Regions from separate parts of the Actinoallomurus rhizosphaericola genome, predicted to be linked through region 1. Evidence: riboswitches for the same ligand, from Rfam matches in the RefSeq annotation. Region 1 holds a riboswitch; the other holds the start of a gene.

Region 1 (10,523 bases):
CGCCGGCCGTCACCATCAGCGGCAATCCGACCACGACGGCGGCACCCACACCGAGGACGCATAAGGCCTACGCCACGGTCCCTGCCGGGCGAACGCGGCCGCCGACCTCGATCAGCCCGCCCGGCCCCGGAGCGGTCACGATCTGCGAGCCGCGGCCCTGGGTGATCGTCAGGGCGCGGCCGAGGCGGGCCGTCAGCAGCAGCGCCGCCGCGCCGGTCGCCTCGTCCTCGTCGATCCCGTCGTCGCGCCCGGGGAAGGCACGCGCCCGTACGCGGCCGGCCGCCTCGTCCTGCCACGCCCACGCGTAGATCCACTCCCCCGGCGGCGGCACCGGCAACGCGTCGACCTCCGCCGCCGAACCGTACTGCCGCAGCGTGCGCGGCGGCGCCCACTCCGCCCGCGCCTCGATCCACGTCCACTCCCCCGCGCGCCGGGCGCGGACCCGCCCCGCCGGGGTGATCAGCGCGGGCACGCCGAGCAGCCAGGCCGTGCCCACACAGGGGTGTCCGGCGAACGGCAGCCGCAGCGTCGGCGTGTAGATGTCGATGACCCCGCGCTCGGCGTCGTCCACGAAGACGGTCTCGCTGAACCCGAGCCGCCGCGCGAACGCCTGCCGCTCCCCCTCCGTAGGCACGGCGGCCCCGTCCCGTACGACCCCCAGCGCGTTGCCGTCGTTCCCGTCCGGCCCGCAGAAGACCCGCAGCACGTCGTATTCGGTCACCCGCCGAAGTGAAGCACGCCATCGCCGCTCCGGCTTACCCTGGGCCGGTGTTCTCGCCTCAAGGCCCATCTCCGCGTGAACTGGCGATCCAGGCGCTGTCCTCGGTCGAACGCGGCTACGACCTGCTGGCCCCGAAGTTCGACCACACGCCCTTCCGCACTCCGGACGCCGTTCTCGACGCGGCCGCCGACGCTCTGCGCCCGCTCGGGCCGTTCGGCCGGGGGCTGGACGTGTGCTGCGGCACCGGCGCGGGCCTGCGGGTCCTCGAAGCCCTGTGCCAGGGGCGGACGACGGGTGTCGACTTCAGCGCCGGCATGCTCGCGCAGGCCCGCCGGGCGCACCCGGCCGCCGGATGGGTACGGGCCGATGTCCGGGCCCTGCCCTTCGCCGGGGCCTTCGACCTGGCGGTCAGCTTCGGAGCGCTGGGGCATTTCCTGCCCGCCGAACGGCCCGCGCTGTTCGGCGGGGTGTACCGCGCGCTGCGGCCCGGCGGGCTCTTCGCGTTCCCACTCGGCGCGCCGCCGCCCGTCACGTCGGGCTGGTACTGGGCGCTGCTCGGATTCGACCTGGCCATGCGGGTCCGGAACGCCGTGTGGCGTCCCCCGTTCGTCATGTACTACCGCACCTGCCCGCTGCACGCGGTCCGCGACGACCTGACGGCGGCCGGGTTCACCGTGACGACGGTGCCCTTGATGGGCCGCCGCGACGACGGCAGCCCGCGCTACCGGCTCGTCCTCGCGCGGAAGCCACCCGCGGAGACCGACAGGCCGTATCGTCGTCCGGCGTGATCGGATTCCCGGATCTGGCTGAGGCCACCGAACGGCTCTACTCCGCCTTCGCGCGCCATCCGCTCCCCGCCGAGATCGACTACTGCGAGCATTGCGTGACCCCGGCCGAGGTCGCGGCGACGCGGGCGAGACCGCTACGCCTGCTCAGCGCGGACGACCTCCACCCGCTGATGTGGCGCGCGCTGTCCACCTGGGGCGACGAGGCGGAGCTCAAGCACTTCCTGCCCCGCGTTCTGGAGCTGATCGCCGATGATGAGGTCTCCGAACAGGCCGTCGCGTCGATCTTCTTGGAAAAGGTCGACTTGCTGTGGGCGACCTGGCCGGATGACGAGCGCGCCGCCATCGAGACGTTCCTCGGAGCCTGGTGGCCGACGCTGCTGAGCGAGTTCCCCCGCGAGTTCTCCGCGTTCTCCTTCTTGGAGTCCAATGGTGATCTCGGCGTGCCCATCGAGCCGTATCTCGCGCACTGGGAGACGCGCGAGAATGAGGCGGCGGCGCGTCACCTGGCATGGCTCGTCGCGGATATCTGGTTCGGCGCTTTCTCCAAAGCCGCGTGGTACACCACGCTCGAACATTGGGTCGAAGGCAGCGCCGTGGCGCGCCTGCTGGACGCTGCGGCGTCCACTGCGAGCACTCCCGACGCCGCCGCGGAGCTCAACCGCGCGCGCGAACTCCTAGATCAGTCACAGACGGCCGAGGAGCCGTGAGCCCGCGCAACTCCGTCGCGATGATCCAGGCGACGAGGAGGTCCACGGCGAGGCCGGACAGCGCCGCGAACTGGTTGATCGTGAACTTGAAGACCTGTCCGGCGAGGATGTCGACCAGCAGGGCCGCGTTGCACAGCCGGAAGGCCGCCGGGCGGTCGCGGGCGAGCCGCAGCACCCCGTACCCGCCCAGCGCCGCCGAGACGACGGCGCAGCAGGCCACGGCCACGACCGCGAGGGTCTGCCGTTCGGCGGGATGCGCGGTGATGACGTCGTCGGCGAGGACCCCGGCGAGTGTCAGCGCTCCCTGCGCGGCCGGGTAGCAGACGGCGATGTCACGGACGACGCGGTGTCTCGCCAGGCGACCGGCGAGACCGCGGACGCGGGCGGCCGCCGTACACACCGGTCCTGGTACGTACGGCCGGCGCTCCGGCACCGCGTCGAGGAGACGCAGGAGCGCAGCGGGCACCTCGCCGTCCAGGTCCGCGATCAGGCGCACGGCCGCTCGGCGCTCCTGCGGCGTCAGCCCCGGGCTCAATCCGGCGAGCGCCGTCGAGGCGGCGTTGGCCGTACGCTCGCGCGGGCTGAGCGGCGCCCGTGCGCCGGCCCACTGGGAGACGAGGACCAGCCCGGCGAAGGTCAGGTAGATGAGCCCGGCGGCCGGCCGGTAGAAGTATCCGGTCTTGTTCACCAGCTTGCCGATCTCGTCGATGAACAGGCCGAAGCCGACCCCGCCCACGATCGCGGCCCACAGCCGCGCCGCTCTGCCGAGGAAGGCGACGGCGATGCCCAGGCCCACGGCCATGAGCAGGCCGCCCCACAGGGCGTGCGCGATGTGCAGGTTCCCGCCGCCCACTTTGGGATAGCCGGTCTGCGCCAACAGGGCCCGCGTGACCAGGACAGTGGCGATTCCGGACAAGACGAACCCGCGAAGGTACGGCGCCGCGTCGGCCGCGCGGATGAGCCCGAGTCGGTGCATCGAAGGTCGCATCGGACGCTCAACCTACGGACGCACCGGTCGGCCGCGCATTGCCGCCATCCCCCGCTTCGCGGGTACGGCCAGCCCTACCGGAAGCCTGGACTGGTCTCGCCCTTTCGGGGGCGAGTGGCCGTGTTCGCGCCGATCGCTCGTCCGTACGCTCGGGAGCCGAAGGCGGGCCGTCGACGGCCAGGCCCCATCCGATCGTGCAGGAGACCGATGATCAGCGTTCGCAGGCTCGTTCCGTCCGACCGAGCCGCCTGGGAGGAACTGTTCCGCGGCTACATCGCCTTCTATGGGCGGGTCGAACCCGACGAGATGTACGAGGGCGCCTGGCGGGAGTTCGAGGCGGACACCCGCATCCACGCGCTCGGCGCGGAACTCGACGGACGGCTCGTCGGCATCGTGCACTTCCTCACTCATCCCAGCACCTCGATGCCGGACGCCGACGTCTGCTACCTCCAGGACCTCTTCACCGAACCCGACGCACGAGGCAGGGGCGTGGGCCGCGCGCTGATCACGGCGGTCACCGACTGGGCGCGGGCCCACGGCTGCTCCCGGGTCTACTGGCACACCCAGGAGTCGAACGCCACGGCCCGGCGGCTGTACGACGCGATGGCCGAGAACAACGGCTTCATCCGCTACCAGATCGACCTGGCGCGATAGGTCAATGCCGCTACGGCCGGGAGAAGCGGGACGGTGGCCGGCCGAAGGCGCGAGTGAAGGCGGTGGTGAATGCGGCGGGTGAGGCGTAGCCGAGGCGGGCGGCGACCTCGGTGACGGTGGCGGCACGCAGGAGAGGAACCGCAGCGAGGAGACGGGCGCGGGTGCGCCAGACGGCGGGGCTGAGGCCGGTCTCGCGGCGGAAACGGCGGGTGAAGGCGCGTTCGCTGGTGGACAGGTGGGCGGCCCATTCGGTGTTGGTCACCCCGGCGTCGGGGGCGGCGAGGTAGGCCCGGCAGAGGGCGGCGAGGTCGGCGGATGCCGGAAGGGCGACGTGCAGTGGAAGAGGCGTGAGCGCGGCGATCTCGTGGAGGAGCAGGGTGGCGATGCCGCCCTCCCGGCCGGCCAGGTCGTACTCGGCGGGGAACGCGACAGCGGCGAGGAGGAGTTCCCGGAGCAGCGGAGTGACGTCCGCGACCGTACAGGCCGCAGGCCACCACGGGACGGCGTCGGGCTCGATATAGAGGCTCCGGGTGCTGACGTCGAGCATCCGGACGCGATGACGGATGGCGGGCGGGATGAGGACGGCGCGGTCGGTGGGGACGGTCCAGGTGCCGTCGCGAGTCTCGACGATCATGACGCCGGTGGCGCCGTACAGGAACTGCGCGCGGCGGTGCTCGTGCCAGTCGAGCAGGTGCCCGGGCGGGTAGTCGGTGCCGATCGGGAGGACGGCGCGGGAGAGGTGGTCGACCTCGGCCAGCGACACGTTCTTCACCCGACCAGGCTAGTGGCCGAGACACGAAGGAATGATGCCGATCTTCGAATGCGCGCGCTCGACCCGGCCTGATGGTCTTGAGTCCGTGGAACTCGTCGTACTGCTCGGGATCGGGCTGATGACCGGGGTGACGACCGTGCTGTTCGGCTTCGGGGGTGGATTCGTCACGGTGCCGGTGGTGGTGTGGTCGGACGCCGCCCTGGGATCCGGCGCGATGCGGGTCGCCACGGCGACGTCCGCCCTCGTGATGGTGGTGAACGCGGGATTGGCCACGGCCGCCACCCGCCGGAACCTCCTGGCGGCGCTGCGCGGCCGCGCCGTCCTGCTCACGCTGCTCGCGGCCGGCGGCGCGGCCGGCGCGCTCCTGACGCGATTCGTCCCACCCGGCCTGACCCGGTGGGCCTTCGTCGGGTATCTCGTTGCGGCGATCGTGGACCTACTGGTACGCCCCGGCTTCATCCGCCCGCACGCACCGGGCGAGGCCGCACCGCGCGGCCCGCGGCCGATCCCCGCCGCCCTGGGCGCACCGATCGGCGCGGTCGCGGCGTTCCTCGGGGTGGGCGGCAGCGTCATGACCGTCCCGATGCTCCGCCGCGCCGGGCACTCCATGCACGCAGCGACCGCGCTGGCCAACCCGCTCACCCTCGTCATCGCGGTACCGGCCGCCCTCGTCTCCCTGCCCGCCGGCCCGGCCGCCGGCGCTCATCTCATCGGCCTCATCGACCCGACGGCCGCCGCCTGCCTGCTCACCGGCGCGATCCCGGTCATCATCGCGTTTCGCCGCCGCCCCCCGCGTATCCCCGACCACCTGTACGCCCGGTCCTACCTCGGCCTGCTCGTCCTCGTGACGATCACGATGCTTGCGGCGGCGTGATCCACTCCCATGCCCCCGTGAGTGGTAAGTCCCGGCCGGTCCTTGTTACGGTCGGCGGTGACGCGGGGTGCCCGGTATCTCCCGGGCTGAGAGCAGACCCGTTGAACCTGATCTAGTTAGGGCTAGCGAAGGGACGTCGCCGTGACCGGTTCTCTCCTGGTGCTGTCGCGCGTCCGTACCGTGCCGTCCGCCGACCGCTGAAGGAGATCCCGATGTTCTGTGACGAGGTGTGGAAGCGCTCGGCCCGGCTGCTCGGCGCGATCCACGAGCACCCGTTCAACACCGCACTGAGCGCGGGCACGCTGGACCGTGAGCGGTTCGCGTTCTACATCGTGCAGGACGCCCGCTACCTGGAGGCGTTCTCCCGGGCGCTCGCGGTCGCCTCGACGCGGGCCACCGACACCGACGACGCCGTCTTCTTCGCCGAGAGCGCGCACGCCGCGCTGGCGGCGGAGCGCACGCTGCACGCCGGCTACATCGAGGAGTTCGGGCTGACCGCCGAGGACCTGGCGGGCATCGAGACGTCCCCGACCTGTCTCGGCTACGCGTCGTTCCTCCAGGCGACGGCCCTCGCCGATCCGTATCCGGTGCTGGCGGCGGCGGTACTGCCGTGCTTCTGGGTGTACCAGGACGTCGGCACGGCCCTGCTCGAGAACACCGCGGACGTTGAGGAACACCCGTACCGCGCTTGGATCGCGACCTACTCCGACCCGGCCTTCGCCGAGTCCACCGAACGTGCCAAGAGCATCACCGACCGCCTGGCCGCGACGACCGATCCGGCCACCCGCGAGGCGATGACCAGCGCCTTCTTCCGCGCCACCGAGTACGAGTGGATGTTCTGGGACAGCGCCTGGCGCCGCGAGACCTGGCCCACCGCCGAGTGGCTCAGGTAGGCGTCATGAGCCGAGGCGCGGCCGTACGGTCCCGGTGATCGCAGGGACCGTACGAGCCGCGCCGTGTCGCTCAGTGATCGAGGTCGATCTCCTGCGAGGTCAGCGACGCCACCTCGACGCACGCCTCGTCGTTGACCGCGGTGCTAATTGAGCTTTTGCGCCACTGCATCGCCATTCGGTGGTCTCCAATCGCCGTTCGATCAGGATGCGCGAGGCGTCTTCGGACGCTGCCTTCTGTCCGATCCGGTCGAGGTCCAGTTTGAACTGGTCGACCTCGCCGCACATCTCGATCAGCCGACCACCTCTCGCTGCTCCAGCGTAGGCAATATCGCGGGAATCGACAGTGATGATGCGGAAGGGGCCGTCCTTCCCGATATGCGCTCCTGCCGAGCGCGGGATGATGCGAATGGAGACGTTAGGCCGCTGCATCAGTTCGAGCAGGTGCCGGAGTTGCGCCTGCATGACCTCGGGTCCGCCGATGCAGTCGTCCAGGACGTCCTCGTCCAGGAGGACCCAGACGTAGGGCGGATCCGGCCTGCCCAAGATAGTGGCCTGTCGTTCCATCCTGGCCTTGAGTGTCTCGTCGAGGTCCTTGCCGTCGCTGCTGGTTTGCAGCAGGGCTCGCGCGTAGTCCTCGGTCTGGAAGGGAGGTGGAATGTACTGCCCTTGGTAGATCCTGATCAGTTGGGCGACGGCCTCGTACGCGGTGATCGACTGGGCCCAGTCGGGGTTGTGGCCGTTCTGGGCGTACCAGAGCAGCAACTCGAAGAGGCCGCTGGACCGCCTACGAGTTCGCGCCCAAATACGGGGAGGCCGAGGAGTACCCGAGCTTCGCCGAACTGTTCCACGCGAGCAAGGATCTGATGATCAGGCTCGCCGAAAACGAGAGCTAAGTGGCCTGCGCCGCAGGTTCTCGTGGTCAGGCCGCGGTTGGCAGAGCAGGCTGATCATCGTATCCGCTCCAGATCGATCGGTCAGCCCGTCAGGCGGACGCGCCAAGGGGCGGGTGCGATCGACGCGAGGTCGCGGGCGAATCGGGTGGTGAGCCAGCGAGACGACCTACCCGGAGCGGTGATTCCTCTGCATCCGGAAAGCTGGGCATCGACCAGTTCCGCCTTCGCATGCTTGGACTGTTCGAAGTACAGTTCGGCGCCCAAGGCATCGTCCATTGGGCAGTTGAAATTTCCGGACGGCCATTTCGGCGCCGCTTCGACGTCCTTGGCAAGGCGTCGCGCCGAATCGGCATCCCCCCGCGTCAACTCGGCACGGCAGGGGTGCTGATTCATACCAGGCAGCCACACGACGACAACGCCGGCGGGGTTCGGGTGGACCGCGACCAGACCCCTCGGGCGGGCACTGTCTGAAGCACGACGCACGATGCACGGCTTAGCGTCGCCCACCGCCCGCACCATCGCTGACGGCGCCGAAGCCGGCGGCACGGCCACGACCGGATCCCCCTCACGCGCACCGACGAGCGAGCACCCCGCCCCAGCCGACGCGAGAACCAGCGTCATGATCACTAACAGTCGCCGCATACCTCGACGCCTCCGAAACCGGACAGCGCCCTAGACCCAAGAGCGCGCACCTCCTTCCATTCTGGCGCTTCCGAGAGACCCTCCGCACTCCGACCTCGGGTTTCGGTCAGTGGACCATCTGTCTTGTGGATAGTCCGTATACGCCATTCGAATAGCGGCTGGACCAGCGGTTTCGTTCCCGCCGGGACCGGAATCGCCGGGAAGTCTTGTTTCGGAAGATCCCGGTCTGGCTTACTCCGAGCAGCGGAAACGGCCTGGCCAGGCGATCGCCGTGGTTTCACCCCGCCCCGATCCGGGGCTCACGAATGGAGCACGATGCTCGGCAAGAGAACAGCGGCGGCCGCCGCGTGTGCGGCCGCCCTCCTGTTGTCCCTCTCCTCCCCCGCCGCCGCCTCCCCACCGTCGAACCAGGCGAACGGGTCTCCTTCGATCGCCGCGAACGCGCCGTGGACCTCGACGGTCACCTGGCTGGTCGGCCGGTTGTCCGTCGATGAGAAACTCCGACTCGTCCACGGCGGCACGGACCCCGATCCGCACGGCGAGGCCGGCATCATCCTGGGCGTGCCCCGGCTCGGGATTCCCGACATACGGCAGGCCGACGCACACGGTGTCAACGTCTACAAGGACGCCACCGCCTATCCGACCCGGCTCGGGCTGGCCGCCTCGTTCGACCGCGACGCCATCACGCGGTTCGGCCGCAGCGTCGGCACCGAGGGACGGGCGCTGGACGTCGACCTGATCTACGGGCCGCAGGTGGACCTGGCCCGGATGCCCACCTGGGCGCGGAACATGACGACCTACGGCGAGGACCCCTACCTGGCCGCGCAGCTCACCGGCCGGGAGATCAACGCACTGCAGAGCACCGGCCTGATGTCGCAGGTCAAACACTTCACCATCTACAACGGGCAGGACCAGAACACACCGTCGGTCGTGACCGACCAGACCGCGCACGAGCTGTACCTGCAGCCCAGTGAGGCGGCCGTCAAGGACGGCAAGGTCACCTCGGTGATGTGCTCGTACGCCAAGTTCCAGATCAGCGGTGCGGAGGCACGGCCCGACTACGCCTGTTCCAACAGCGGCGCGCTCAACGGCATCCTCAAGGACCAGTGGAACTTCAAGGGCTGGGTCACCTCCGACTACTTCGCCGCGAAGTCGACCAGCGACCTGCTCGCCGGCATGGACCAGGAGTTCGTCACCTCCTATCTGGCCCCCGCGGCGCTGAAGCCGCTCGTGGACCCGGCCTCCGCGACGTACGACAAGACCTACGCCGGCGCACTCGACCAGTCCGTGGCCCGCATCCTGTACCAGTACCAGCGGTTCGGACTGCTCGACGACTCCACCTATCCGCGCAGTGCCAAGAGCGGCGTGCGCCGCATCTCATCCGCGCCGGCCGCGGTGAACAAGCAGGCGGGCATCGCGACCAGCCGTGAGCTGGCCGACGAGGCCGGAGTACTGCTGAAGAACGACGGTGCCCTGCCGTTGCGCAGTGATCAGAGCGTCGCGCTGATCGGCCCGACCGCCGACCTGCTGCCCTCCAGCCCCGGCGGTGAGCGGTCTCGCGGCTTCGGCGACCGCAACAGGATCAGCCCGTACGACGCGGCCCGCTCCATCGCCGGAGACCGCGCCACCCTCACGCCCGGCATCGACCGGGTCGGGACCACCGTCACCGCTCTGACCACGGCCGGTGGCGCACCCGGCCTGACCCGTACGGCCAAGGACGCTAGCGGCAAGGTCATCGGCACCAAGGTCGACTCCGCCCTGGACGGCCGGCAGACCGACCTGGTCCGCGGCGACAGCTATACCTGGGACGGCGATCTCAACGTCACCACCGAGGACGACTACTGGCTGTGGCTGCAGCGGCCGATCGGCACGTCCTCGGGGAACTCCTCCGCGTACAACGGCGGGATCAACCCCGGCCTCGCTCAGGGGCCCGGCACCGGGGCGACCGGCACCGCGACGCTGTCGGTGGACGGCACCGATCAGACTCTCGCGCAGCCGTCCACCATCCTGCCCAACACCTATCCCGGCGGGCCGACGGTGAACGGTCAGTACCTCGGCCTCACCAACGTCGGCGTCAAGGTCCACCTCACCCCCGGCCGCCACAAGATCTCACTCGGCTACGCCCCCGCCGCCGACACCGCGGCCGCACCCACCGTCCGCTTCTCCTGGGCCGGAGTCCAGGCGGGGATCAAGGCCGCGGCGGCCGCCGCCGCCAAGGCCAGGACCGCGGTGGTGTTCGTCGATGACGCCAACACCACGACGACCCCGGGCGACGTCGGCACCCTGGGCGCCGACCAGGACCGGCTCATCCAGGCCGTCGCCGCCGCGAACCCCGACACCGTCGTGGTCCTCAACACCGGCGGGGCGGTACAGATGCCCTGGCTGTCCAAGGTGAAGAGCGTCCTGGAGATGTGGTACCCCGGCCAGGAAGGCGGCACTGCGACCGCCGACCTGCTGTACGGAAAGGCCGACCCGTCCGGGCGGCTTCCCGTCACCTTCCCGACCGGCGATGACGCCACCCCGTTCGCCGGTCACCCGGAGCGCTCGACCGGTCAGAACGGCCAGATCACCTGGTCCGAAGGCCTGGACAT
Region 2 (10,523 bases), on a different contig from region 1:
GCCGTCACGGTGCAGCCGCCGGGTGACGAACGAGATGTGGCCGCCCTCGCGGACGCGTTCGAGGACGGCGCGGTGCTCGGCGGTGTGCTCCTCCGGGATGGTGCGCAGCGGCCGGTCCAGCACCTCCCGCGCGGCCCAGCCGAACACCCGCTCGGCGGCGGGATTCCACAGCCGGACGGTCAGGTCGGCGTCCACCGCGATCATCGCGTCGGCGGAAGAGGCCACCGCCGCGCGCAACATCGCATCCGAGGCGCCCACGGGGCCCATAGTGCCACTCGCGCGGCGCGCCTACGCGAAGGTCAGCACCAATCCGCACTTACGGCATCGTTTCTGGTTGGGGGCCGTGTGCACCCAGTCGTGGTCACAATGCGCCATGGTGATCGCCTCCCCGCGCTCCGTACCTCCCATGATGACCGCCGTACGGCCCCCGCGCCGGGCTATTCGGCCACTCGCCCTCCCCGTGGCCGCGCGGAAGCGCCGAGGTGGGGCAGGCACCACCCCCCGAAGTGGACATCGCCCTATCGAAGCGGCATCGCGGTAGCTTCTAGCCTCTTCCATATCGACGACCGCACCCGAAGGAGAATCGGCATGGCGCGGAAGATCAAGGGGCTCGGCTCGACCGGCTCTCGGCGGACGGCGGCGGTGCTGGGGCCGGCGCTCGCTCTCGGTGTCGTGGTGGCCGGCCCGGCATCGGCGCAGGCGCACGACACCGCGCGGGCGTCACAGACCCGGCGGTCCGTCGAGACTGCCGGCAGGGCCGGCGCGCCGGCGGGTTCCGGTTTCGCCGGACCGGCCCACGGTGCGTGGAACGGCGCGACCGCGATCGACCGGTCGGGGAACGGCGCGACCGGAATCGTGGTCTCCGACCCGAGTGAGTGGGGGCCCACTTCATGACGAGGCCCTGATGACCGGGCGGCCGACCCCCGCCACCGGCCGACCCCGCCGGGCGCCCGGCTCCCGAAAGAGCCGGGCGCCTGTGTCAGGTCGGGGAACGTGTCGGCGCCCTCCTGCGGCGTGCGCACAGCACGAGGGTCCGCCTACCCGGCAGCGGCCGGAACCGTGGGCTCCCAGGTGGGCGGCCCATGAGCACGGTCGCGCCCGCGGTCAGTGCGTGCAACTGCTTCGGGTCCCCACCCTCCGAGCCTGAGAGTGAGCGTCACCCCGGCTCCGCCAGGCTCCACCGGGTGGCGCGCCACGGTCGTGGGGTGGCCCCAGCACCACCACCAATGGGGGCTTCGCCCTATCGAAGCGCACCGCGGTGGCTTCTAGCGTCTTCGACATCGACGACCGCCTTCGAAGGAGAATCAGCATGGCGCGGAAGACCAAGCGGCTCGGCTCGGCCCCCTCTCGGCGGATGGCGGCGGTGCTGGGGCTGGCGCTCGGCGTCGGTGTCGTGGTGGCCGCCCCAGCGTCGGCGCAGGCGCACAGAGGCGGAGGGGACACCGCGAGGACGTCGCGGACCCGGCAGTTGATCGAGAGCGCCGACAAGGCCACGGCCGCCGGTGTCCCGGGGGTGATCGTCCGGGTGGACGACGGGCACGGCCCGGTCGTGAACATCGTCCGGCAGGCCACGTGGAGCATCCCTGATCACGCACTGGCCGAGGACGACGAGTTCCGGATGGGCTCGAACACCAAGACGATCATCGCGACGCTGGTCTTGCAACTCGTCGCCGAACACCGCGTCGCGCTGGACGATCCCATTGAGAACTGGCTTCCCGGAGCCGTTCCGAACGGCCGGAACATCACCGTGCGGATGCTGCTGAACCACACCAGCGGCCTGGCCGACTACGCGTACGAACCCGAGGCGCTGGCGCTGATGACCGGCCATCAGGCGGAGCGGCCCACGGCCGCGCAGTTGCTCGCCGTGGGCACGAGGCTGCCGGTGGAGTTCCCGCCCGGTCAGGGCTGGGCCTACAGCAACACCAACTACATCGCGCTCGGCCTGCTGGTGGAGAAGGTCACCGGACACAGCGTGGCGGACCTGATCCAGCACCGTATCGCCGGACCGCTGGGGCTTCGGCACACCTCCCTGTCCACCGATGCCCCGGACCCCGCCGATCGCCGGTTCGCCCACGGGTACGAGCCCGACGCGGCGCACCTCGCGCCGATCCTGCCGCCCGGTACGCCGGCGGGTTTCGGCTTCGTCGGACCGGCCCGCGGCGAGCGGGTCGACGTCACCGGGATCGACCAGTCGTGGGACGGGGCTGCGGGTTCCATCATCTCGACCACGAGTGACTGGGCCCGATTCGACAAGGCCCTGATGTCCGGCCGGCTCTTTCCCAAGTCGCTGCTCGCCCAGATGATGGTCACCACTCAAGAGGACGAGGCGAACGGGCTGAACCGCTCCTACGGGCTGGGCCTGGAGGAGGTCCGCACTCCCTGCGGCACCGTGTGGGGGCACGACGGCGCGCTTCCGGGATACCGCAGCGACAACTACACCGACCAGTCGGGACGGCGCACCGTCTCGGTGCTGAGCACGACCCACTTCGGTCTGAAGACCGACGCCGCGGCAGGTACGGCCGAGGACGAGCTGGTCACCGCGGCCATCTGCACGATGCTCGACAAGCCCGTCCCCGCCACCGGCTGATCCCGCGCGGGCGCCCGGCTCCGGAAAGAGCGCGGGCGCCCGCGCGGGCACTCAGGCGCGCGCGGTGTCGGGATCGGCGGCCGGCCGACCGCGGTGGAGGGCGCCGATCAGGGCGGTGACGGCCGCGGCGACGGCGAAGGACAGGAGCGAGGCGCTCATCCAGTCCGCCGGGGTGAAGTGCAGGGCGCTCTGGGCGTGCGTCCACAGCCGGGACCACCAGCCGACCTGGCCGGGGTTGATGAGCTGGTACGCCGCGATCCCCGCCGCCCAGGCGACGATCATCCCCCAGCGGGCGGGGGCGCGGTCGGAGACGTCCCAGCCGCGCCGTCCGGTGAAGCAGAAGAAGTCGACGGCGAGCACGCCGAGCATGGGCACGAACACCGACCCGATCAGCGTCAGGAAGCCCGCGTAGTTGTCCATGTTCAGCGCGAGGGCCAGCACCGTCGTCAGGACCCCCAGCACCACGGTGAGCACCCGCCGGTCCGCGCGGGTCACGAGGTTCTGGATGGAGACCGCGGTCGAGTAGACGTTCGCGAAGGACTGGTCGACCTCGCGCAGGACGAAGACGGCGAAGAAGAGCGTGCCGAGCGCCACGTGCTGGAACGGGCCGAACACCTTGGAGGAGTCGCCGGCGACGAGCGCGAGCGCCAGCAGCCCGAGGACGTACGCGACGACCTGCGTCAGGCCGTACGCCACGCTCGCGGCGCCGAACGCCGCCCGCTCCGAGCGGGAGTGCCGCGTGTAGTCGGCCGCCATCGGCACCCAGGAGATGGAGACGGCCAGCGCGGCGTCCGCGCCGATCCAGAAGTGGCTCCACGAGCCGTGGGTGAGGTTCGGCAGCGGCTGCCGGGCCAGCTGGACGTAGAAGTAGCCGAGGGCGAGGACGACCGCGACGGTGACGTACCGGCGCAGCACCCGGACCGAGCCGAGCGGCCAGAGCGTCAGCACGGTCGTGATCACGCCCGCCACGACCACGTACACCCAGCGCGGGCCGCCGCCGACGAGCTCCTTCGCCGCGCCCGCGATCGTGACCAGCTCGAACGTCCCCCAGCCGACCATCTGCAGGATGTTCATGACGGTGGGGATGTAGGACAGGCGCGTGCCGAACAGGCCGCGCAGCAGCATCATCGCCGGGACGCCGGCGCGGGTGCCGGGCACGGCGGCCAGCCCGAGCATGATCCCGCCGATCGCGGTGCCGACGACCATGGCGAGGATCCCGGCGACGATGGGCAGCCGGGGCGTGCCCTGGGCGTCCGGGGCGAGCACGGTGTACGCGCCCGAGAAGGCGAGGAGGCTCACGCCGAGGTTCGCCCAGAAGGCGCTCTGGTCCCAGAAGCTGAGGACCTTCGGTGCGGGCTGGTCGAGGGTGTACGGGGCCTCGTTGGACGAACGCTCTTCGACGGCAGCGCTCAAGGCACACTCCCTACGCCGGCATTATCCGGTCAGGTTCGAGCGGTCGGCGGCACGTTCGAAGCCGCCCTCTCAGCCCGGTCGTCGTCCGAGCTCCCGCGGGTCTTTACTTTTCCGCCGTAAATGTACCTCGATCAGGCGACGTATGGCTCCCCGCCCGATTCGCTGACCATCGGACGGCCCGCCGCCGCCCAGGCGTTCATGCCGCCCTGGACGTTCTGGGTCTTCCAGCCCGCGTTGTTGAACGCCGCGACCACCGACGCCGAGCGCGCCCCCGACCGGCAGATGACGAAGATGTCCTCACCGGTCGGCACCTCGGAGGCGCGGGCGCCGAGCTGGCTCAGCGGGATGTGCACGGCCCGGGGCGCGTGACCGGCCTGCCACTCGTCCAGTTCGCGCACGTCCAGCAGGAACGCGTCGTCCGGAACCTTGGCGACCTCCACGGCGGGAATCTGTTCCCTGAAAGAGTTCACCCGTCAAAGGAACCATGAGTCATCGCCCGGAGTCGAATCGTCATGAGGCAATCTCTCTCCAGACTGGGACCCACGGCCCTCGCCATCCCCGGCATCCTGGCCGCCCTTGCGCTGGGCGGTTGCAAGAACGGGGACGGAGGCGCCGCCACGCACGGCAAGGACTCCCCGACCCCGACCTCGTCGGCGGCGCCGGGCACACCGGCGCCGACCACCTCTCCGACCGCGCCCGCCCCGAGCGGGTCGGCGGCCGGGACCCGTCTGACCGTCACCGTACGGGCGTCGCAGACGTCGGCGCCGAAGTCCTGGACGCTCACCTGCGACCCGGTGGGCGGGAGCCTGCCGGCGGCCGAGCAGGCGTGCACGGTGCTGGCCGCGGCGGCCGCGAAGGGGGAGGACCCGTTCGCGCCCACGCCCAAGGACCAGATGTGCACCCAGATCTACGGCGGCCCGCAGACCGCCACGGTCACCGGCACCTGGAACGGCAAGAAGATCGACGCGACGTTCAACCGGAGGAACGGCTGCGAGATCAAGCGGTGGGGCAACCTCGCCTCGCTGTTCGGAGCGACGCCGCCCGAGCGCTGACCCGGCCGCAGGGCCGCCGGGGCCGGCTCACTTGAGCAGGCGGGACATCCGGCGGTCCGCCAGCGGCTTGCCGCCGGTCTGGCACGTGGGGCAGTACTGCAGGGCGGAGTCCGCGAAGGACACCTCCCTGATCGTGTCGCCGCAGACCGGGCACTTCTGCCCCGCCCGGCCGTGGACCCGCAGGCCCTCCTTCTTCTCGCCCTTGAGGTCCTTGGCCGCGACGCCACGGGAGCGTTCGACGGCGTCGCCGAGCGTGCGGACGATCGCGTCGTACAGCGTCGTGACGTCCTCGTCGGTGAAGCTCGCGGCCAGCTTGAACGGCGACATCCGCGCCACGTGCAGCACCTCGTCGGAGTAGGCGTTGCCGATCCCGGCGATCACGCTCTGGTCGCGCAGCAGCCCCTTGATCTGGGTGCGCCGCCCGTCGAGGATGCCCTTCAGCGTCTCGACGGTGAAGCCCTCGCCGAGCGGGTCGGGCCCGAGCGACCGGACGCCCGGCACGTCCGCCGGGTCTCGTACGACGTAGACCGCGAGCCGCTTCTGGGTGCCCGCCTCGGTGAGATCGAACCCGGAGCCGTCGTCGAGATGGACGCGCATGGCCAGCGGGCCCTTGCCCGGCCGGGGCGGCGCGGGCGGCAACGCGTCCTTCCACCGCAGCCAGCCGGCCCGGGACAGGTGCATGACGAGGTGGATCCCGTCGACGTCGAGGTCGAGGAACTTGCCGTGGCGGGCGACCTCGGTGATCGTGAGACCGTTCAGCGCGGTGATCGGCGGGTCGTACGTCTTCAGCGACGAGATGGCGGCCACGTCGATCCGCGCGATCACCCGCCCGACGGCGTGCTCGCGCAGGAAGGCGGCGAGGGACTCGACCTCGGGCAGCTCCGGCATGGTCCCAGAGTACGGCTCCGTCCACAGGCTGTGGATGAACACGGCTGATCGCCGCCGGGGGACCTTGGTCCCTTGGCCGCGCGCGCTCGGCGCGACCATCCTGGAGGCGGGAGCTCGATGTGACCATGACGGTCGCCCTGGGCGGCGACACGATGCTGGGCCGAGGGGTCGCGGAGCGGATCGCGGCATGCGGCCCGTACGGCATGTTCGCCGACGAGGTGCGGGAGATCTTCCGATCCGCCGATCTGGCCCTGGTCAACCTGGAGTGCTGCGTCTCCGCACGCGGCGAGCCGTGGCCGGCCCCCGGCAGGCCGTTCCACTTCCGCGCGCCGCCCCCGGCCGCGGAGACCCTCGCCGACCTGGGGATCGACTGCGTCACGCTCGCCAACAACCACGCCCTGGACTACGGTCCCGAGGCGCTGACGGACACGCTCGGCCACCTGGCACGGGTCGGGATCCGGGTCGTCGGGGCGGGACTCGACGTACGCCGGGCGCGCGAACCGGCCCTGTTCGACACCGCGGACGGGGCCGTGGCCGTCCTCGGGATCACCGACCATCCCGCCGACTACGCCGCCCTGGAGGAGAGGCCCGGAGTGGCGTACGCGGACCTGCGCCGCGAGATCCCGTCCTGGCTCACCGACCGGATCCGCCGGCTGTCCGCCGACGGGTTCCGCGTGCTCGTGCTGGCGCACTGGGGCCCGAACATGACCACGGAGCCCCCGCGATACGTCCAGGTGGCCGCCCGTGCGCTGGTCGACGCCGGGGCGACCCTGATCGCCGGGCACTCGGCGCACGTCTTCCACGGCATGTCCGGCCGCGTGCTGTACGACCTGGGTGACCTCGTCGACGACTACGCCGTGGATCCGGCCCTGCGCAACGACCTCGGCCTGGTCTTCCACGTCGCTCTCGACGGTTCGCGGATCACCCGGCTGACGGCGTTCCCCCTCACGCTGGAGTACGCCCGTACGCGCCTGGCGACGGGCACCGACCACGCCTGGATCCGGGACCGGTTCATCAGCGCCTGCGCGGCGTTCGGGACGGAGGTCGTCGAGGAGGACGGCCGGCTCGCGGTGGCCTGTCCCGGACCGCCGTGAGGTCCTTGAGCAGGGCTCCTGCCTTTGACGATGCCTCCACCATGACCCAAACTGGAGTTAGGGGCCACCGTAAAAGGCTGGGAGCGGCAACGGGCGGAGGTGGCCATGTCCTTGACGGAAATCACCAAAATCCTCGGCCGGCACAGCTGGTGGATGAGCGGATCACCCGGGGAGACGCGGGATGCCGTCGCCGGCGATCTCCGCACGCCGACCGTGACGGCCGACGACGGAATCCGGCTCCACGTCGAGGTGACCGAGGCCCCCGATGCGGACGCGACCGTCGTCTTCTGCCACGGGTTCCTGCTGAACTCCACGAGCTGGCGCGTCGAGCGCGACGCGCTGGCCGGCCGGGTCCGCGTCGTGCTCTGGGACCTGCGCGGCCACGGCCGGTCGGGGTGGGGCTCCCCACCGAACGCCACGATCGACCAGCTCGGCCGCGACCTGTTCGCGGTGCTGAGGGAGGCCGCCCCGGAGGGGCCCGTCGTCCTGGTCGGCCACTCGATGGGCGGCATGGCGATCCTCGGGCTCGCCGACGCGCACCCGGAGCTGTTCGGCGACCGGATCGTCGGGGTGCTGCTCGCCTCCACCTCCTCGGGCGACCTGTCCTCCGTCACGATCGGGCTCCCCGAACGGACCGCGCGGGTCCTGCACCGGATGGTCCCCGTCACGCTGAGCACGCTCCGCCACCAGGCCAGGCTGGTGGACGCCGCGCGTCGGCCGCTCGGCGGGATGTCCTTCCTGCTCACCCGCTCGTACCTCTTCGGCGCCCACGTGTCGCGGCAGGTCGCCGAGGTGACCACCCGGCTGATGGCGTCCGTGCCGATCGAGGTGATCGCGACCTTCTACACCGAGCTGATCGCGTACGACAAGCGGGCCGCGCTGCCCGGCCTCGGCCGCGTGCCCGTGCTGGTCATGGTCGGCGACCGTGACCTCATCACGCCGATGCGGCACGCGGAGGCCCTCGCCGCGCAGATCCCCGGCGCCGATCTCGTCGTGATCCCCGGCGCCGGCCACCTGCTGCCCCTGGAGCGTGCCGCCGAGGTCAACCACCACCTGTGGAACCTGCTCCGGCGTACGACCGGCATCGAACCGGCGGCCGAGCCCGCCCTCGTCGACGGCCACGAGCAGGCCCGCCGCCACCGCCGGCCGCACCTGCACCTGAACCGGCGCGGTCAGCCTGGCGGCTGAGCGGTCCTCAGCCGCCGACGAGCTTGATCACCGCGGCGACGCCCACGCAGACGATCACTGCGCGCAGGATCACGGGCGGCAGCCGGCGCCCGACCCTGGCGCCGAGGAGACCGCCCACCATGGAGCCCAGGGCCACCAGCAGCACGGCCCACCAGTCGACCTTCGCGACGCAGATGTACAGGACCGCCGCCGTGGCGTTGACCAGCATCGTCAGCAGGTTCTTCGCGGCGTTGACGCGCTGCAGGTCCTCGTCGAGGAAGATCCCCAGCAGGCCGACGAGAAGGACGCCCTGCGCCGCGCCGAAGTAGCCGCCGTAGACGCCCCCCGCGAACACCCCCAGCCAGAGCCAGGGCCCGCCGTGCGCCCGCCGGGGCCGGGAGGCGAGCCGGCGACTGATCAGGGGCTGGGTCAGGACCAGCACACAGGACACCCCGATCAGGACGGCCACCACCACCGTGAAGGCCTGCTCGGGCAGGGTGAGCAGGAGCAGACCTCCGACCAGCGCGCCCAGCACCGAGGCCGGGGCCAGCCGGGCGAGCCGGCCGCGCTGGCCCTTCAGCTCGGCCCGGTACCCCAGCACGCCGGTGACGCCGCCGGGCACCAGGCCGATGTTGTTCGAGACGTTCGCGGTGATCGGCGGCAGCCCCACGGCGAGCAGCGTCGGGAAGGTGATCAGAGATCCCGACCCGACGATCGCGTTGATGGCCCCCGCCGCGGTCCCTGCCGCGAGGACCGCCAGCACCGACCACGGCCGCGCGGAGAGTCCGAAGACCGCGGCGCATCCCACGATCGCGACGACGAGGAGCAGGCCGATGACGACCCGGGGGGCGGGGGACCTCATGGTCGGCGACTCTATGCGAGGGCGCACTGACCACGACAACCAGCGTCAAACTGGCTGTTCGCGTGTCAAACTGGGTGTTAACCCCCTGACCTGAATAAGGACTGCGGACGGAGCCGGACATGTAGTCGACCCGCACCGGGGGGAGCACATGCTGGAAGTCATCGGAGCCGGCATGGGACGGACCGGCACTTACTCGCTGAAAGCAGCACTCGAGCGCCTGGGGCACGGGCCCTGTCACCACATGTCCTCGCTCGGCGGGGACCTCGGCCGGATCAACGGCTGGGAGGCGGCCGCCCGCGGCGAACCGGTGGCCTGGGGAGACCTCCTGGCGGGCTACCGCGCGACCGTCGACTGGCCCTCGTGCTTCTTCTGGAAGGAGCTCGCGGACGCCTACCGCCACGCCCCCGTCATCCTCACCGTGCGCGATCCCGTCCGGTGGTACGCCAGCGTGCGCGACACGATCTACCGCTCCAGCCACCGGCAGCCGGGATGGCACGGCCTCGCGATGTGGCTGGAGGACCGGGTCTGCGCCGGGCTCCGCGTCCGGCGCCGGATGTGCGAGCGGGTGATCTGGGAGGGCACCTTCGGGTCGCGGTTCGGCGACCCCGACTTCGCCATCCAGGTCTTCGAATGGCACAACGCCCACGTGCAGGAGGTCATCCCGGCTCACCGGCTGCTGGTGTACGAGGTCGGCCAGGGCTGGGGACCGCTGTGCGACTTCCTCGGCGTGCCCAGGCCGGACGAGCCGTTCCCGCACCTGAACGACACGGCGGCGTTCCGCCGGATGGCGTCGCGGCGCCGCCGGCGCCTGCTCACCCTGCGTCCTCTGGCCCCCGACGAGCGGACGGCGGTCCGGTGAACGCCGCGTCGTACTATGCCCGCGGCTGGTGGCGCCGGGAGACCTTCGTGGACGACCTGCGCGCCGCGGCCGCGGACACGCCCGGCCGTACGGTCTTCGTCAACTGGCGCCGGAACCTGAACCGGGAGGTCGTCGTCACCTTCGGCGACCTGGCGGCGGCCGTGGACCGCCTGTCCGCCGGGCTGCGCGGCCTCGGGCTGCGCCCCGGTGACGTGGTCGCCTTCCAGCTCCCGAACTGGTGGGAAGCGGCGGCCCTCGCCCTCGCGTGCCTGGACGCGGGCCTGATCGCCGTGCCGATGATGGCGACGCTCGGCGCCCGCGAGGTCGAGCGCATCCTGTCCGGGACGGAGGCCGGCGCCTGCGTCGTCGTCGACCGATGGGAGACCGCGCGCCCCGCCCGCCTGCTGGCCGACCTCCACCCCCGCCTGCCGCGCCTGCGCCACCGGATCGTCATCGGCGACGCGGCGGCGACCGGCGCGACCGCGTTCACCGACCTCCTCCAAGCGCCCGCCCCCGACGCATCCGCGCCCCGCGGACCGGACGAGGTCTCCCTCATCCTGTTCACCTCCGGAACGACGGGCGAGGTGAAGGGCATCCTCCA

What was found. Region 1 has a riboswitch for thiamine pyrophosphate ahead of tenA (thiaminase II). Riboswitches for the same ligand answer to the same signal wherever they lie in the genome.
Region 2: linked by a shared signal. The riboswitch ahead of NE234_RS34855 (purine-cytosine permease family protein) and the one ahead of tenA (thiaminase II) in region 1 are both predicted to bind thiamine pyrophosphate.

Annotation. Positions count from the first base shown of each region.
Region 1 is NZ_JAMXMW010000012.1:154,345-164,867, reverse strand. It holds gene NE234_RS25850 (PhzF family phenazine biosynthesis protein) at 68-721, opposite strand; gene NE234_RS25845 (class I SAM-dependent methyltransferase) at 769-1,509, shown strand; gene NE234_RS25840 (hypothetical protein) at 1,506-2,216, shown strand; gene NE234_RS25835 (hypothetical protein) at 2,164-3,204, opposite strand; gene NE234_RS25830 (GNAT family N-acetyltransferase) at 3,412-3,858, shown strand; gene NE234_RS25825 (AraC family transcriptional regulator) at 3,869-4,630, opposite strand; gene NE234_RS25820 (sulfite exporter TauE/SafE family protein) at 4,716-5,504, shown strand; TPP riboswitch at 5,558-5,655, shown strand; gene tenA (thiaminase II) at 5,717-6,397, shown strand; gene NE234_RS25810 (DUF5753 domain-containing protein) at 6,497-7,159, opposite strand; gene NE234_RS25805 (hypothetical protein) at 7,372-7,911, opposite strand; gene NE234_RS25800 (beta-glucosidase family protein) at 8,248-10,523, shown strand, end outside.
Region 2 is NZ_JAMXMW010000020.1:116,007-126,529, forward strand. It holds gene NE234_RS34840 (sensor histidine kinase) at 1-267, opposite strand, end outside; gene NE234_RS34845 (hypothetical protein) at 589-894, shown strand; gene NE234_RS34850 (serine hydrolase domain-containing protein) at 1,310-2,587, shown strand; gene NE234_RS34855 (purine-cytosine permease family protein) at 2,639-4,000, opposite strand; TPP riboswitch at 3,991-4,107, opposite strand; gene NE234_RS34860 (rhodanese-like domain-containing protein) at 4,132-4,470, opposite strand; gene NE234_RS34865 (SSI family serine proteinase inhibitor) at 4,513-5,052, shown strand; gene NE234_RS34870 (Fpg/Nei family DNA glycosylase) at 5,080-5,940, opposite strand; gene NE234_RS34875 (CapA family protein) at 6,066-7,034, shown strand; gene NE234_RS34880 (alpha/beta fold hydrolase) at 7,140-8,222, shown strand; gene NE234_RS34885 (sulfite exporter TauE/SafE family protein) at 8,230-9,063, opposite strand; gene NE234_RS34890 (sulfotransferase family protein) at 9,212-9,922, shown strand; gene NE234_RS34895 (AMP-binding protein) at 9,919-10,523, shown strand, end outside.